4 regions of the Streptomyces sp. NPDC054796 genome follow, and region 2 is predicted to be linked to each of the others. Evidence: riboswitches for the same ligand, from Rfam matches in the RefSeq annotation. Region 2 holds a riboswitch; each other region holds the start of a gene.
The links. Region 2 has a riboswitch for cobalamin ahead of metE (5-methyltetrahydropteroyltriglutamate--homocysteine S-methyltransferase). Riboswitches for the same ligand answer to the same signal wherever they lie in the genome.

Region 1 (4,204 bases), on a different contig from region 2:
GGGTTCCGGTGGTTCCGGTGGTCTCGGGTACGGCGGTCATTACTGGCATGCCTCGCAGGACTCGGGGTTTTCCAGGGAGCAGGCGACGGCCTCTTCTGAGAGGCCGCCGGTCTGCTGGGCGGGTACGGGTACGGGCGCGGACGCGGGTGCCGTCGCATCCGTCGCGCCCGTCGCACCCGCCGTGCTGCTCGCCGCGCGCGCGATCCGCGTGGCGGGGCGCGAGCGCAGGTAGTACGTGGTCTTGATGCCGCGCTTCCAGGCGTACGCGTACATCGAGCTGAGCTTGCCGATCGTCGGCGACGCCATGAACAGGTTCAGCGACTGGCTCTGGTCGAGGTACGGCGTGCGCGCCGCCGCCATGTCGATGAGCGCGCGCTGCGGCAGCTCCCACGCCGTGCGGTACAGCTTCCGCACGTCCTCGGGGACCCACGTAAGGCCCTCGACGGAGCCGTTGGACTCGCGCAGCGCCTCCCTGGCGCGGTCGTCCCACAGGCCCTGCCGCTTCAGCTCCTCCACCAGATAGGCGTTGACCTGGAGGAACTCGCCGCTGAGCGTCTCGCGCTTGAAGAGGTTGGAGACCTGGGGCTCGATGCACTCGTAGACGCCGGCGATCGAGGCGATCGTCGCCGTCGGCGCGATGGCCAGCAGCAGCGCGTTGCGCATGCCGGTCTCCGCGATACGGGCGCGCAGCGCCTCCCAGCGCTCGGGCCAGGCCCGCTCGGAGGCGTCCGCGTCCGCGTAGTGGTCCGGGTGCAGCACGCCACGCGCCGTACGGGTCTCGGACCAGGCGGGCAGCGGGCCGTGCCGCTCGGCCAGCGCGGCCGACGCCTCGTAGGCGGCGAGCATGATCCGCTCGGCGATACGGGTGGAGAGCGCGGTGGCCTCGGGCGAGTCGAAGGGCAGCCGCAGCCGGAAGAAGACGTCCTGGAGGCCCATCACGCCCAGGCCGACGGGGCGCCAGCGGGAGTTGGACGTGGCCGCCTGGTCCGTCGGGTAGTAGTTGATGTCCACGACCCGGTCCAGGAAGGTCACGGCCGTGCGGACGGTCGCGTCCAGCTTCTCCCAGTCCATCGCCTCCTCCCAGCCACGGGAGACGTCCCCCAGATGGGCCGCGAGGTTGACGGAGCCGAGGTTGCAGACGGCCGTCTCGCCGTCGTCGGTGACCTCCAGGATCTCGGTGCACAGGTTCGAGGAGTGGACGACGCGGCCCGGCTCGGCCGTCTGGTTGGCGGTGCGGTTGGACGCGTCCTTGAAGGTCATCCAGCCGTTGCCGGTCTGCGCGAGGGTGCGCATCATGCGGGCGTAGAGCTGGCGTGCGGGGACGCGCTTGGCGTAGCGGCCCTCGGCCTCCGCCCTGCGGTAGGCGGCGTCGAACTCGTCGCCCCACAGGTCCACCAGCTCCGGCGCGTCGGAGGGCGAGAGCAGCGACCACTCGGCGTCCGCCTCGACGCGGCGCATGAACTCGTCGGGGATCCAGTGCGCGATGTTGAGGTTGTGGGTGCGGCGGGCCTCCTCGCCCGTGTTGTCCCGCAGCTCCAGGAACTCCTCCAGGTCCGCGTGCCACGTCTCCAGGTAGACGCAGGCCGCGCCCTTGCGCCGTCCGCCCTGGTTCACGGCGGCGACGGAGGAGTCCAGGGTGCGCAGGAACGGGACGATGCCGTTGGAGTGCCCGTTGGTGCCCCGGATCAGCGAGCCCCTGGAGCGGATGCGGGAGAAGGGGATGCCGATGCCGCCCGCGTGCTTCGAGAGGCGCGCCACCTGGTGGTAGCGCTCGTAGAGCGAGTCCAGTTCGTCCAGCGGCGAGTCCAGCAGATAGCAGGAGGACATCTGCGGGTGCCGGGTGCCGGAGTTGAACAGGGTGGGGGACGAGGGCAGATAGGCGAGCGAGCTGGTCAGCCGGTACAGCTCCGCGACCTCGTCCAGCGCCCGCTCCGACGCGTCCTCGGCCAGTCCGCAGGCCACGCGCAGCAGGAAGTGCTGCGGGGTCTCGATGATCTGACGGGATGTCGGGTGGCGCAGCAGATAGCGGGAGTGGACCGTCCGCAGCCCGAAGTAGCCGAAGCGGTCGTCGGCGCCGTCCTCGACGGCCCGCTCGACGAGCGCGTCCAGCCGCTCAGCGTGCGCCCGTACGAACGCGGCCGTGCCGTCCGCGATCAGGCCCTCGCGGTGGCCCGTCGCCACCGAGGCGGAGAAGGAGACCGCGCCCTGCCCGGCGGCCTCTTCGCGCACCGCGAGGGTCAGCAGCCGCGCCGCGAGGCGGGAGTACACCGGCTCCTCGCCGATCAGACCGGCAGCCGCCTCGCAGGCGAGCGAGCGCAACTCGCCCTCGTCGGCGCCCGGCTGGGCCCCGCGCAGCGCGGCGCCCGCGACCCGTCCGGGGTCGGTGCCGGGGAGGTCGGCGGTCAGCTCGGTCAGGGTGCGCAGCAGCGCGGAGCGCTTGGCGGACTCGGCGGGTCCGGCCGCGGTGGCCGGTCCGTTGGGTCCCGCTGCCCCGGCTGCCCCGGCTGATTCGGCTGCCCCGGCTGAGTCGGACTCCGCTTCGACGGGTGCTGCTGGTGCGGTCGTCACTGGACGTGCTCTCCCTCGCTCGGCTGGGGCCGTGCGGGGCGGTGCGCGGGGGCGCGTGCGGGCAGCCCTGACCGTCGCCCGCAGGGGCGGCACGGCACACCACGCAGCGTCCTCCGGCCCAACCCACGAGGCCCGGACGTCATCGATGCTGCCGACAGGTACTCGGACTCGCGGCGGGCTGCGCGTCATGGCACAGATCGGCCCATCGCACACCGTTGCGGGACAGTTCCGGACTCGCACCGGATTCCCCTGCGGCGACAGCGAGCACGAGAATACATGTTGTGCTGGCTTACGCACCCACCCCCATATCTTGTGTCGGTAGGGGGAACGCGCAGCGCCCCGCTGACGCGGAGGCGTCAGCGGGGCGCTGTGGGCCCGGCGGCCGGGCCAGGCGGGTTCGGGGGTGCCGAGGTGATCGCGGGGCGCCCCTGGGGTCAGTGGGCCGCCGTCCTGGCGCCCTCCCCGGAGCCGGCGCCCTCCGTCGTGGCGCCTGCGTCGTTGGCGTCCCCTGTGTCGTCCGCGCCCGTGGGCGGGGGCAGTTCCTCGCGGACGCCGGGGTCGCCCGCGTCCGCCGTGTAGTCGCCGGGGCTCGTCTCGTCGATGCCGTCGGGCGCCTTCACGGCGCGCAGCACGAGGGTCGCGACGACCGTGACGAGGACGTTCAGCACGAAGGCCGTCAGACCGATGTAGCCGATCTCGCCGATGCCGGGGATCGTCGCGTTGCTGCCGCCGAAGTGCTCCTGCGTCGGGCTGGCGACGCCGTACGCGGCGAGCGTGCCGTAGACCATGCCCACGGCCCAGCCCGCCAGCAGGCCCCAGCGGTGGAACCAGCGCGTGAACAGGCCGCCGACCAGCGCGGGGAAGGTCTGGAGGATCCAGATCCCGCCCAGCAACTGGAAGTTGATGGCCACGGTCTTGTCCATGCCCAGGACGAAGACGAGCGCGCCGACCTTCACCAGCAGCGAGACCAGCTTGGAGACCTTGGTCTCCTGCGCCGCCGTGGCGTTCGGACGGAGGAAGTCCTTGTAGATGTTCCGGGTGAAGAGATTCGCGGCTGCGATCGACATGATCGCGGCCGGGACCAGGGCGCCGATGCCGATGGCGGCGAAGGCCACCCCGGCGAACCAGTCCGGGAACATCTCCTCGAACAGCTGCGGCACCGCGAGCTGCCCGTTCTCCACGGTGATCCCCGCCGCGATGGCCATGAAGCCCAGCAGCGCCAGGAAGCCCAGCATCAGCGAGTAGAGCGGCAGGATGGTGGTGTTGCGGCGGATCACCTCGCGGCTGCGGCTGGAGAGCGTCGCGGTGATCGAGTGCGGGTACATGAACAGCGCCAGCGCCGAGCCCAGCGCCAGCGTCCCGTAGGCCCACTGCGCGTTGGGTCCGCTGGCCAGCTCGCCGCGCGGGGCGCCCGTGGCGGGGTTCTCCTCGGCGAAGTAGGCGCCCGCCTTGTCGAAGATCACGTCGAAGCCGCCGAGCTTGATCGGGATGTAGATGATGGCGACGGCGATGACGATGTAGATCAGCGCGTCCTTCACGAACGCGATCAGTGCGGGAGCGCGCAGCCCGGAGGAGTAGGTGTAGGCCGCGAGCACGCCGAACGCGATGAGGATCGGCAGGTCCTTGATGAACCAGT
Region 2 (4,204 bases):
CTCGCGCTGTATCTCGCGCAGCCGCGGCGACTCGCCCGGTGTGCGCAGCGCCCCGCCCATGGTGTGGCCCGCGCGGGCGATGACGATCGCGCCGCGGAACGTGCTGCGGCGGCTGCGCCGCGCGGGCAGCGGCAGCGGGGTGAGCCAGGACGACCAGTAGCGCCGCTCGCCCGGGTTCCACCGTCCGCCGGGCACGACCGTACGGGCCCAGCACCGCGCCAGCGCGCGCCGCCGCAGCCGCCGTTCGAGGTCGTCGAAGTGCCGGTTGGCGGTGTCGTGCAGGCGCTCCATCTCGTTCTCGGACAGGCGCGGGGAGCCCCTGCGTACCGGGGTGGAGCCGCGCGAGTAGGCGATGGCGGTGCGGTACGCGGTCTCGATGTGGCCCGGCCACAGCTCGGTGCACCGCTGGTAGATGTCGATGGCCTTCGCGTACTCCTTGGGCCGGTAGGAGCCCACCCGTTCGTGCAGCGCCGCCTGGTGGAGGCGGAGGGTGAGGTTGCCCGGCGAGTACTCGGCGGCGTCGGCGAAGGCGCGCAGCGCTGCGGCGTACCGCCGGGGGACGCTGTAGGCCAGCAGCGGCGCGGGCAGCGGCCGGGCCTGTTCGCGCGCCTGTGCCTTCTCCTGCTCGGTGACGCCGTGCCGGAACCGCGCGTAGCCGCGCACGTCGTGGTCCCAGCGCTCCCAGCGGGGGATGCGGCGGCGCATCGCGGGGAGGCCGCGCACGCTGACGGTGGTGTAGCAGGCGAGCGTCTCCACCAGTTGCTCGTCCCGCGGCTTCTCGACGACGGTGGCCGCCACGATCTGCCCCTGCGGCGCCCGCACGATCCGTACGGATACCCGGCGCAGCCCCTCCTCGACCGGCTCCATCTCGGTGAGGTGGACGTGGAACGCGCGCGGTCTGGACACCGTGAGCCGCACCACGGACTCCAGCCAGCCGTGCGGGGTGGACGACGCCTGCGGCGAGGGCGCGACGGGGGTGGGCGAGGCGGCGCCGGGCGCGAGCAGCGAGTCGTTCGACGTGGCGCTCAGACGCACCGCGAGATGGGCGGCCAGTTCACGGCACGCCTGGCGCCGCGCGGCGGCGGAACCGTCGCCCCCGCCCCCGCCTCCACCCTCGCCCCCGGTCTCGCCCGGCGCCTCGCCGTCGCCCGGGTCGGGGCGCACCACGAGGGGGAGGATGCGGCCCTGTCCCCTGAGGTACTGCGCGGCCGAGGTGACGGCACGGGAGAGCAGGATGATGAGCAGGCCGCCGAAGGCGGCGAAGATCCAGACGGCGACGCCGCTCGCGATTCTGATCCCCGTCTGGTCCATGGCCGTCCCCCCGGTGCCTCATCGTGGCAGCGGAACTCGGGGCTCAGTAGGGCGCGCAGGCGACGACGCGCACGCCACTGCGCCACGCGCCGGGGGACCAGGCGGGCCGGGGCGCACTGTTCAGTGCCGTTCCGCCGACGTAGGGTGGGCGGCGCAGTCGGTTCGCCCTGCCCTCCAGGCAGGCGCGTCGCAAGAGGGAATCCGGTGAGAATCCGGAGCTGCCCCGCAGCGGTGAGCGGAAACGACCGCCGTCATCAGCACTGGTCCCAGGAAGGGTCCGGGAAGCGACGGCCAGTAGGTGCCGGGCGAGAAGCGCCCGGCGGGTCCGCGAGTCCGAAGACCTGCCAACTGTCCGCGTACGAAACCCGTGCGCGGAGATCTCGGTGACCTCGAGGGCGGGTCGGCGGTACGGGAAGGGCGCGGACGGCGTGCGCCTCCCGTGAGCCTTTCCTTCGTCCCCTCGCTCGGCCTCCGGGGTCACCGACACGACTCGCGAAGGAGAGTTGAGTGACCAGCAAGTCCGCAGCCGCGGCAACCCGCGCCACTGTCCACGGATACCCCCGCCAGGGCTCCAAGAGGGAACTCAAGAAGGCCGTCGAGGGCTACTGGAAGGGCCGGGTCACCGCAGAAGCCCTGCGGGAGACCGCGGCCACCCTGCGCCGGGACAACTGGCGGCGCCTCGCCGACGCCGGGATCAACGAGGTTCCCACCGGGGACTTCTCGTACTACGACCATGTGCTGGACACCACCGTGATGGTCGGCGCCGTCCCCGAGCGGCACCGCGACGCCGTGGACACCGACGCGCTGGACGGCTACTTCGCCATGGCACGCGGCACCCAGGAGACCGCGCCCCTGGAGATGACCAAGTGGTTCGACACCAACTACCACTACCTGGTGCCCGAACTGGGCCCCGGCACGGTCTTCACCGCCGACTCCGCCAAGCCCGTCGGAGAGCTGAGGGAGGCGGTGGCACTGGGGCACACCGCGCGGCCCGTGCTCGTCGGACCCGTCACCTATCTCCTTCTCGCCAAGCCCGCGCCCGGCGTGGCGGACGGCTTCGAGCCGCTCACGCTGCTGGACCGGCTGCTGCCCGTGTACGCCGAGGTGCTGGCCGATCTGCGGGCAGCGGGCGCCGAGTGGGTGCAGCTCGACGAACCGGCGCTCGCCTCGGACCGCACGGCGGCCGAACTGAACGCGGCCGAGCGCGCCTACCGCGAACTGGGCGCCCTCACCGACCGGCCCAAGCTGCTGGTCGCCTCCTACTTCGACCGCCTCGGCGAGGCCCTGCCCGTGCTGGCCAAGTCGCCCGTGGAGGGGCTGGCCCTGGACTTCACCGGGCCCGGCGCCGCCAACCTTGACGACCTGGCACGCGCGGGTGGACTGCCGGGCAAGCGGCTCGTCGCGGGCGTCGTCGACGGCCGCAACGTGTGGATCAACAACCTGGAGAAGTCGCTGGGCACCCTCGCTTCCCTCCTCGGCCTCGCGGAACGGGTGGACGTCGCGCCGTCCTGCTCGCTGCTGCACGTGCCACTGGACGCCGCCGCGGAACGCGACGTCGACCCGCAGATCGCGCGCTGGCTCGCCTTCGCCCGGCAGAAGACCGAGGAGGTCGTCACCCTGGCCCGCGGCCTGAGCGGCGGCACCGACCTCATCACCGGGCGGCTCTCAGCCAACCGCGCCGACCTCGCCTCCCGCGCCTCCTCCGCGCTGACCAGCGATCCCGCCGTCCGCGCGCGCTGCGCGGCGGCCACACCGGCCGACGCGCGCCGCTCGCAGCCGTATCCGGAGCGCGCGGCGGCGCAGCGCGCCCGCCTGGGGCTGCCGCTGCTGCCGACCACCACCATCGGCTCGTTCCCGCAGACGACGGAACTGCGCACGGCCCGCGCCGAACTGCGGAGCGGACGCATCGACGACACCGCGTACGACCAGCGCATCGCCGCCGAGATCCGCGAGGTGCTGGCCTTCCAGGAGGAGGCGGGCCTGGACGTCCTGGTGCACGGCGAGCCCGAACGCAACGACATGGTCCAGTACTTCGCCGAGCGGCTGAACGGCTACCTCGCCACCCAGCACGGCTGGGTGCAGTCCTACGGCACGCGCTATGTGCGCCCGCCGATCCTGGCGGGCGACATCTCGCGGCCCGAGCCGATGACCGTCGCCTGGACCACGTACGCGCAGTCGCTCACGAACCGTCCTGTCAAGGGCATGCTGACGGGCCCGGTCACGATGCTGGCCTGGTCCTTCGTGCGCGACGACCAGCCGCTGGGGGAGACAGCGCGGCAGGTGGCACTGGCCCTGCGCGACGAGGTCCAGGACCTGGAAGGCGCGGGCACCGCCGTCATCCAGGTCGACGAGCCCGCGCTGCGCGAGACCCTGCCGCTGCGGGCCGCCGACAGGGAGGCGTATCTCGACTGGGCCACCGAGGCGTTCCGGCTCACCACGAGCGGCGTACGCGCGGACACCCAGATCCACACGCACATGTGCTACGCGGAGTTCGGCGACATCGTCTCCGCGATCGAGGCGCTCGACGCGGACGTCATCAGCCTCGAAGCGGCCCGCTCCCACATGCGGGTGGCGGACGAACTGGCCGCCGTCGGCTACCCGCGCGAGGTCGGCCCCGGCGTCTACGACATCCACTCGCCGCGCGTGCCCGGCGCGGACGAGGCAGCGGCGCTGCTGCGCAAGGGACTTGAGGCGATCCCCGCCGAACGGCTGTGGGTCAACCCCGACTGCGGCCTGAAGACCCGGGGCTGGACGGAGGTGCGCGCCTCACTGGAGCACCTGGTCGAGGCGGCGCGCACGGTACGGGCCGGACTGCCGCCGACGCCGACGCGGCGGTAACGGCGCAACGGCCCCCCTGAACGGCGGGCTCCGGCAAGCAGGTGGCCTCGCGCCG
Region 3 (4,204 bases), on a different contig from region 2:
ACACCTCCACCCGCTGGTGGAAGAGCTGCACGGGCAACAGCCGCGCGTTCGCGGCCCGGCATCCGCTGTGGCTGGCGGACTGGAGCAGGAGCGCGGGGCCGCTCCCGGCCGGATGGGGTACGCGTACCATCTGGCAGTACGCGAACAAGGGCAAGCTGCCGGGTGACCAGAATCTCTTCAACGGTTCGATGGCCCAGCTCAGACGCTACGCGCGCGGCTGACCAGCGCCCCTTCCCCTAAGTTTCCCCAAGGGGCCACCGGGGCCCCGGCGGTGATCTCAGAACACACGGGAGGGCGCGCGCAAGCGCCCCGGAAGCGCCGCTCACAACAGGCGTCAGGTAGTGACACTCCGACGCCTGCCGCAGTTCACCTTCCGTTCACCCGTGCTTCTTACGTTCACCGAGTCATCAACCTTCGAACTGATTGTGGCCTGGGTGAATGGAACACATCACGCTTCTCATCGGGATCGTGATCGTCACGGCCTTGGTGTTCGACTTTACGAACGGCTTCCACGACACGGCCAACGCCATGGCCACCACCATTTCCACGGGGGCTCTCAAGCCCAAGACCGCGGTGGCGATGTCGGCGGCCCTCAACCTCGTCGGCGCGTTCCTCTCGGTCGAGGTGGCCAAGACCATCTCGTCGGGAATCATTGACGAAGGCTCCGGTATCCGGCCCGAAGTGATCTTCGCGGGTCTCGTCGGCGCCATCATCTGGAACCTGCTGACCTGGCTGGCGGGCCTCCCCTCCAGCTCCTCCCACGCCCTGATGGGCGGCCTCATCGGCGCCACCGTCGCCTCCGTCGGCCTCGGGGCCGTCAACGCCGACGTCGTCGTGATGAAGGTCCTCATCCCGGCACTCGCGGCGCCGCTCGTCGCGGGCATCGCAGCGCTCGTCGCGACGCGGCTGACGTACCGGCTCGCCCGGCACGCCGACGAGGGCCAGACCGCCAAGGGCTACCGCGCGGGCCAGATCACCTCGGCCGCGCTCGTCTCCCTCGCGCACGGCACCAACGACGCGCAGAAGACCATGGGTGTGATCACGCTCGCGCTGATCACCGGCGGCGCCCTCGCGCCGAGCGCCGACCCGCCGGTGTGGGTCATCGCCGCCGCCGGCATCGCCATAGCGGCCGGTACGTACCTCGGCGGCTGGCGGATCATCCGCACCATGGGCAAGGGCATCACCGACATCCAGCCCCCGCAGGGCTTCGCGGCCCAGACCAGCGCGGCGGCCACCATCCTGGCCTCCTCGCACATCGGCTTCTCCCTCTCGACCACCCACGTCTGCTCCGGCGCCGTCATGGGCTCCGGGCTCGGCCGCAAGGGCGGCGTCGTGCGCTGGTCGACGGCGGGCCGGATGGTCACGGGCTGGGCACTGACCCTCCCCGCGGCCGGTCTCGTCGCCGCGGGTTCGGCCCTGCTGGCCGACCAGGGCGACTGGGGCGTGGCCACGGTCGCGGTCCTCGCGCTGGCGATCTGCCTCACCATCTGGGCGCTCTCGCGGCGCCAGCCGGTGGACCACACCAACGTGAACGACGTCCACGACGGCGCGACCCCCGCACCGGCCGACGGCTCCGGTGTTCCCGGCGTTCTCGGCGGCGCGGACGAGCCCGCCGGTGTCGTCACCGCGGCCATGCGCTCCGTCGCACCGCCTCCGGCCCCCGGCACGCCCGTCACCTCCGAGGCGGCGGCAGCGGCCCTGGGCGCGGACACGGCCGACGGGACCTCGTCCGACGAGACCGACGAGACCGCCTCCGAGCCCCGGCCCGAGCATGTGCCGTTCGCAGGAGCGGAGCCCACGCTTCCGGAGCCTCGCCCGCGCGCGGGCACCGCACGTCCCCGGTCCGGCGTCCCCTCCTAGAGGCCCCGGCACCCCACCCCGTCCAGGAAGTCAGAAGGAAGACCGCTATGAACATCGACTGGGCCGCTCTCGGCCAGGTCTTCGGCGTCAGCCTCGTGGCGACGGTCGGCCTGGTGGGCGTGTTCACGCTCGGCATCGTCGGCTCCTCGGCCCGCAAGGCGGACGGCACCGGCGCCCCGGCGCTCGCCCGCACCGGTGCCTACGCCTGCTTCGCGCTGTGCGCGGCGGCCGTGGCGTTCGGCATCTACCTCATCGCCGCCTAGCGACGACAGCGGACGACAGCGTCCGTCCGTCCGCACACGACGGCATCCTGACGAGGGGTACGAGCGGTTGCTCGTACCCCTCGTCCATGTGCGCCCGTGTGTCTCCTCACACTCTCCCGTCGCAGGTCAGGGCGAGTTGACGCCCTCTCGTGAACCGTGGTGGACTTCCCGTTGCCCAACGGCGGCAGGAGAGGAAGCCGGTGCGAATCCGGCGCGGTCCCGCCACTGTCACCGGGGAGCGCTCCCCAACCAGAAGGTCACGGCCCACGCGCACATGCGGGCTGGAAGGCCGGGGAGGGGGTCCGTACGACACCCCCTGAGCGCCGATCCGGGAGCCAGGAGACTCTCACCGCCGGTCACGTCGAGCCAGGGCGAGGACCCTGAGTGAGGACACCGCCATGCCCGGCTTCACCGCCAACCAACTCCTGGCCGCACGCCCTGACGTGGGCACGGCACGCCCGGTGCCCACCACGGCACCGGCCCTACGAGGCATGACGGCGCGCTGACGGATGCGGGCCCCACGCGCCCACGCCTGTGGCGCAGCCCTCGGATTCCTCGGCGACCTGCTGCTCGGTGACCCCCGGCGCGGCCACCCCGTGGCCGCCTTCGGGCGCGCCGCCGGTGCGGCCGAGCGCCGCCTGTGGCGCGACCGGCGCGACAGCGGCGCCGCCTACACGGCCCTGTGCGTCGCGGGCGCCGTCGCCGCTGCGACGGCGCTGACGCGCGCCGCGCGTGCGGCGGACCGCCGTACGAACAGCGCTGACACCGTGGCCCACGGCCCCGCGAGCGTCGCCCTCACCGCGGGCGTCACCTGGACCGTGCTCGGCGGCGCCGGGCTGGTCCGCGAGGCACGCGCCGTCGGCGCCGCACTGGAGGCGGGCGATCTGGCGGCGGCGCGGCGGCGGCTGCCCCATCTGTGCGGACGCGACCCCCAGGCGCTGGACGCCGACGGGATCGCGCGCGCCGTGGTCGAGTCCGTCGCCGAGAACACCTCGGACGCGGTCGTCGGCGCCCTCGTGTGGGGCGCGCTGGCCGGAGTGCCCGGGATGGCGGGCTTCCGCGCCGTCAACACGCTCGACGCGATGGTCGGCCACCGCTCCCCCCGCCATCTGCGCTTCGGCTGGGCTTCGGCCCGGCTCGACGATGTCGCGGGCTGGCCCGGTGCCCGGCTCACCGCCGTCCTCGCAGCGCTCGCGGGCCCGGACCCGCGCGGCGCGCTGCGCGCCTGGCGTACGGACGCGCACCGCCACCCGAGCCCCAACGCGGGCCCCGTGGAGGCCGCGTTCGCCGGTGCGCTGGGCGTGCGGCTGGGCGGAACGCTCTCCTACGGCGGGCGGACCGAGCACAGGCCCGTACTCAACTCGCCCGGACGCGCCGTGGAGACCGGTGACATCGCGCGCGCGGCGCGGCTGTCGCGTCGCGTCGGCGTGCTCGCGCTCGCGGTGACCGCGGCGGGGCGGCTCGCCGCCGGGGCTGCGCATTCCCGGTACTCCCGCGTGCGCGGGCCACGGAAGGGGACCTCATGAGCGGCACGGCCGACAGCGGCAACGGCAACGGCAGAAACGGCAACGGCGGCAACGCCGGACCGCGCCCGACCACCAGGGGCGGCGGCCTCCTCGTCGCGGGCACGACCTCCGACGCGGGCAAGAGCGTCGTCACCGCGGGCATCTGCCGCTGGCTGGCCCGCAAGGGCGTGAAGGTCGCCCCGTTCAAGGCCCAGAACATGTCGCTGAACTCCTTCGTCACCCGCGAGGGCGCCGAGATCGGCCGCGCCCAGGCCATGCAGGCCGCGGCGGCCAGGGTGGAGCCCAGCGCGCTGATGAACCCCGTACTGCTGAAGCCGGGCGGCGACCGCACCAGCCAGGTCGTGCTGCTGGGCAGGCCCGTGGGCGAACTCAGCGCACGCGGCTACCACGAGGGCCGCCAGGAGAAGCTGCTGGCCACGGTCACCGACTGCCTCGACGAGCTGCGCCGCACCCACGACGCCGTCATCTGCGAGGGCGCGGGCAGCCCCGCCGAGATCAACCTGCGGCGCAGCGACATCGTCAACATGGGCCTCGCCCGCGCCGGACGGCTGCCCG
Region 4 (4,204 bases), on a different contig from region 2:
CGCATGAGGGTGACGGTGGGGTTGTGGACGAGCAGGCGCCGCGCGGCGAAACGCTCGGGGACGGTGGCCTCGGGGCCGAAGTTGACCATGTCCAGGGCGCCCGGCGCGACGACCTGCGGGAGCGCAGCGGCGCCCGCCGCCGTGAGCCGGTCGGGGCCCGCGCTGAGCACACCGCCGACGAGGTCGTCGGCCAGCTCGGTCGTCGTCAGATCCAGCACACCGTCCAGCTGGCCGTCGGCGGCGAGCCTCTCCAGGGCCCGGCCGCCCACGCCCGTGGCGTGGAAGACCAGCACCTCGTAGCCCAGTTCCTCCAGGCGCGCCCGTGCCGCGTCCACCGCGGGCGTGGTGACACCGAACATCGTCGCGCCGATGACCTTGCGCCCCCGCGGCCCGGGCTCCGCCACGGCGCGTGCCCGGTGCGCGGCCATACCGGCCGCGGCGGCTGCCGCGTTGCCGAGTACGAGCCGCGAGACGGAGTTGATCCCGGCGATGTCCACCACGCTGTGCATCAGCGTGACATCGCCGCTGCCCACGTACGGGCCCACGTCCCCGCCCGCCATGGTGCTCACCAGCAGCTTGGGCACCCCGATGGGGAGCGCGCGCATCGCGCGGGCCGCGATGAACGAGCCGCCGCTGCCGCCGACCGCCAGCAGTGCGTGCAGGCGGCCCGCCTCGTACAGGTCCCGCACGACGTGCTCGGCGCCCTCCGCCATGGCCGTCACCGCCGTGTTGCGGTCGCCCGTCGCGCGCAGTCGCTCCAGGCCGTGGCCGGCGGCGCGTGCGACGGCCTCGCCCGACACGTCGGCGGCCGGTGCGCCCGGCGGGACACGTCGCACCCCGGCGTCGACGAGTACCACCTCGCAGCCCAGCTCCCGTAACCGCGCGCTCAGCCAGGCGTACTCCGCGCCCTTGGTGTCCAGGGTCCCGACCAGTACCACCGTCGCCATCCCGGCGCTCCTTCGCTCGACGATGATCCGATCCTGGGTGGTGCGACGGTGGCAGGTAAAGACCGGGGGACGGACGCGGACGGGCGGGGCGCGCGGGAACGGCCCCTCAACGGCCTCTCAGCGGCCCCTCAGAGTGTGGTGGGGCCCCGGCGCTGGAGCGCGTCGTGGGGTGTCACCTGGTACGGGCGCAGGGTGTGGGCACCGGGGCGCGGACGGTTCAGGTCGCGGTGCGGGTGGCCCGTGCCGGAGCGGGCGCGCGCGGGGTGCGCGATCCTTCTGACGGCGCGCAGGGCGACTCTGCGCAGGGCTGCGGTGGTCGGCGTGCGGCGGGTACGGGTGCGCATGGTGCCTCCCTCTGCTCTGTCCTCTCGGCCCTCTGCTCGGTGAGCCGCGTGTGCCGCGGCTGGCCCTTGGGACTCGGTGGCGCTTCTACCCGACGTGTAAGGCGTCAACCGCCCTTGATGTCCTGACGGCCCGGCACACCACCTCTCCGCGCCCCGTCCTCGCAGCTCAGCGCATCGGCCGCCGGGCGAACCGCCCAGGTCCGTGTGATAGCTTGCCGACGCCAGTCGAACCCCTGATGGGGTCAGGGAATCCGGTGCGAACCCGGAACTGACGCGCAGCGGTGAGGGACAGGGCGGGCGAGCAGAGGCCACTGGAGGAGTCCGGGAAGGCGCTCGGCCCGTGGGAGTCCCGAGTCCGAAGACCTGCTGGCGGTCCGCCCCGGCACCGGGGCGGAAGGACGCCGGGCCTCGCGACTGGGCCTCTGACGGATGGGAACTGTGGTGGCGACCTCACGCCGTACCCGCATCGCGGCCGTACTCCTCACCTCGCTGATGGCGCTGACGGCGGCCTGCGGCACAAAGGGCTCCGGCTCGGGCTCCGGGGGCGGGGGTGAGGGCTCCGGGAAGTCCACGGCGTCCGGGGGCTATCCGCGCACGCTGGAGAACTGCGGCGAGAAGGTCACCGTCGACTCCCCGCCCAGGCGGGCCGTCTCGCTGAACCAGGGCACGACGGAGATCCTGCTCTCCCTCGGCCTCGCCGACCGCATGGCGGGCACCGCCACCTGGACCGACCCCGTCGCCAAGGGCCTGGGCGAGGAGAACGCCAAGGTCGAACGTCTCGCGGACAACGCGCCCTCCTTCGAACGCGTGCTGGACGAGGAGCCGGACTTCGTGGCGGCGTCCTTCGAGTCGGCGCTCGGCAAGGGCGGGGTGGCCCCGCGCGGGGACTTCGAGAAGCTGGGCGTGCCGACGTACCTCTCTCCCACCGACTGCGCCAAGGACAACGGCGGGAGCGGCGACGGCGAGCGCGCGGAGCCGCTGCGCATGGACGACGTCTACGGCGAGGTCAGGGACCTGGCCGAGGTGTTCGGCGTGGAGAAGCGCGGCGAGAAGCTCGTCGCCGAGCTGAAGGCACGCACCGCGAAGGCGACGGAGGACGTCGAAGCGTCGGACACCCGGCTGATGTACTGGTTCGCCAACTCCGAGTCGCCGTATCTGGCCGGGTGCTGCGGTGCGCCGGGCATCATCACGCGTGCCGTCGGCGCTACGAACGTCTTCGACGACACACACGACGAGTGGCCGCAGATCAACTGGGAGCGGGTCGCGGACCGCGATCCCGACGTGATCGTCCTCGGCGATCTGAGCCGTAAGAGCGAGACGGCCGAGACCGCCGCCGCGAAGATCAAGTGGCTGGAGTCCAACCCGGTCACCCGCCATATGAAGGCCGTGGAGAAGAAGCGGTATGTGCTGCTGAGCGGCGCCGCGATGAATCCGTCGATCCGCACCGTCGAGGGCATCGAGAAGGTCGCGAAGGGCCTGCGGACGTTCGGGCTCGCCGGTTGAGTACGCCGCGCGAACGCACACCCACCACGCCGGCCGCGCCCGCACCGGCCACACAGGACGACGCACCCGCACGGGACGGCGCCGCCGACGGGCCGATGCTCGCCGCGCGCCTACGTGCCGCGCGATCGTGGAGCGTACGGGCCGCGCGCACCGGGACCGGCGCGGCGGTGCTGTGGGCCGCGGGTGTGCTGCTCCTCGCACTGTCCGTCGCGGTGGCCATCACCATCGGGCCCGCGGCACTGGGCGTCGGCGATGTGTGGCGGGTGGTGGCCGAGCGCCTCGGTGGCGCCGAGGCCGGTCTGACGCCGATCCGCGAGGGCATCGTGTGGGAGCTGCGGCTGCCGCGCACCCTGCTCGCCGCGGTGTGCGGTGCGGGCCTGGGGGTGTGCGGCGCCGTGCTCCAGTCGCTGCTGCGCAACCCGCTGGCCGACCCGTTCGTCCTCGGTGTGTCCTCGGGCGCCTCGACCGGCGCGGTGGCCGTGGCGGTGCTGGGCGTCGGCGGCGGGGCCGTGTCCCTCTCGGCGGGCGCCTTCGTGGGCGCGGTCGTCTCCTTCGGGCTCGTGCTGCTGCTCGCCTACACCTCGGGCGGGACGACGGACCGAGTGCTGCTGTCGGGCATCGCCGCCATGCAGCTCTTCTCTGCGCTCACCTCGTTCATCGTCTTCACCTCCGCCGACGCGGAGCAGACACGCGGGGTGCTGTTCTGGCTGCTGGGGTCGCTGAGCAGCGCCGGCTGGACGGACGTGGCCCTGTGCGCGGGTGCGCTGGTGCTGGTGCTCGCCGTGTGTCTGACGCGGGCCAACACGCTGGACGCGTTCGCCTTCGGGCAGGAGGCGGCGGCGGCCCTGGGCGTGGCGGTCCAGCGGGTGCGGATGCTTCTGCTGCTGGTGACGGCACTGTTGACGGCGGTGCTGGTCAGCGCGGCGGGCGCGATCGGCTTCGTCGGGCTCGTCCTGCCGCACGCCGCACGCGTGCTGACGGGTCCGGGGCACCGGCGGCTGCTGCCCACCACGGCGCTGGTGGGCGCGGTGTTCCTGGTCTGGGTGGACACGCTGGCGCGGACCGTGCTGGACCCGCAGGAACTTCCCGTCGGCGTGGCGACCTCGCTGATCGGGGTGCCCGCGTTCGTCGTGATCCTGCACCGCACGAGGAGGTCCCGGTGACGGCGGGCGCGACGGAACACGGGGCACGGGAGACCGGAGGGGGACGGGGATGAGTCTGCGCGCGCGTGATGTGGCCTGGCGTGCCGACGGCAAGCTGATCCTCGAAGGGGTCAGCCTGTCGCCGCGCCCCGGCGAGACGGTGGGGCTGCTGGGGCCCAACGGTTCGGGCAAGTCGACGCTGCTGCGGCTGCTGGCCGGAATACGGGCCGCCTCGGCCGGGGTGATCACCCTGGACGACGTGCCGCTG

Region 1: it holds a riboswitch for cobalamin, as region 2 does, so the genes downstream of both, ACWGJ2_RS09300 (ribonucleoside-diphosphate reductase subunit alpha) here and metE (5-methyltetrahydropteroyltriglutamate--homocysteine S-methyltransferase) in region 2, are expected to answer to the same signal.
Region 3: it holds a riboswitch for cobalamin, as region 2 does, so the genes downstream of both, ACWGJ2_RS28060 (cobalamin biosynthesis protein) here and metE (5-methyltetrahydropteroyltriglutamate--homocysteine S-methyltransferase) in region 2, are expected to answer to the same signal.
Region 4: it holds a riboswitch for cobalamin, as region 2 does, so the genes downstream of both, ACWGJ2_RS21250 (ABC transporter substrate-binding protein) here and metE (5-methyltetrahydropteroyltriglutamate--homocysteine S-methyltransferase) in region 2, are expected to answer to the same signal.

What each region holds. Positions count from the first base shown of each region.
Region 1 covers NZ_JBSHAO010000008.1:80,285-84,488, forward strand. The annotation lists gene ACWGJ2_RS09295 (ribonucleotide-diphosphate reductase subunit beta) at 1-40, opposite strand, end outside; gene ACWGJ2_RS09300 (ribonucleoside-diphosphate reductase subunit alpha) at 40-2,568, opposite strand; cobalamin riboswitch at 2,705-2,845, opposite strand; gene mctP (monocarboxylate uptake permease MctP) at 3,003-4,204, opposite strand, start outside.
Region 2 covers NZ_JBSHAO010000022.1:101,938-106,141, reverse strand. The annotation lists gene ACWGJ2_RS20060 (hypothetical protein) at 1-1,311, opposite strand, end outside; cobalamin riboswitch at 1,452-1,674, shown strand; gene metE (5-methyltetrahydropteroyltriglutamate--homocysteine S-methyltransferase) at 1,819-4,149, shown strand.
Region 3 covers NZ_JBSHAO010000040.1:29,572-33,775, reverse strand. The annotation lists gene ACWGJ2_RS28075 (lysozyme) at 1-221, shown strand, start outside; gene ACWGJ2_RS28070 (anion permease) at 439-1,860, shown strand; gene ACWGJ2_RS28065 (hypothetical protein) at 1,908-2,123, shown strand; cobalamin riboswitch at 2,267-2,488, shown strand; gene ACWGJ2_RS28060 (cobalamin biosynthesis protein) at 2,633-3,649, shown strand; gene ACWGJ2_RS28055 (cobyric acid synthase) at 3,646-4,204, shown strand, end outside.
Region 4 covers NZ_JBSHAO010000025.1:31,217-35,420, forward strand. The annotation lists gene ACWGJ2_RS21240 (Tm-1-like ATP-binding domain-containing protein) at 1-947, opposite strand, end outside; gene ACWGJ2_RS21245 (hypothetical protein) at 1,076-1,291, opposite strand; cobalamin riboswitch at 1,497-1,676, shown strand; gene ACWGJ2_RS21250 (ABC transporter substrate-binding protein) at 1,721-2,794, shown strand; gene ACWGJ2_RS21255 (FecCD family ABC transporter permease) at 2,890-3,957, shown strand; gene ACWGJ2_RS21260 (ABC transporter ATP-binding protein) at 4,007-4,204, shown strand, end outside.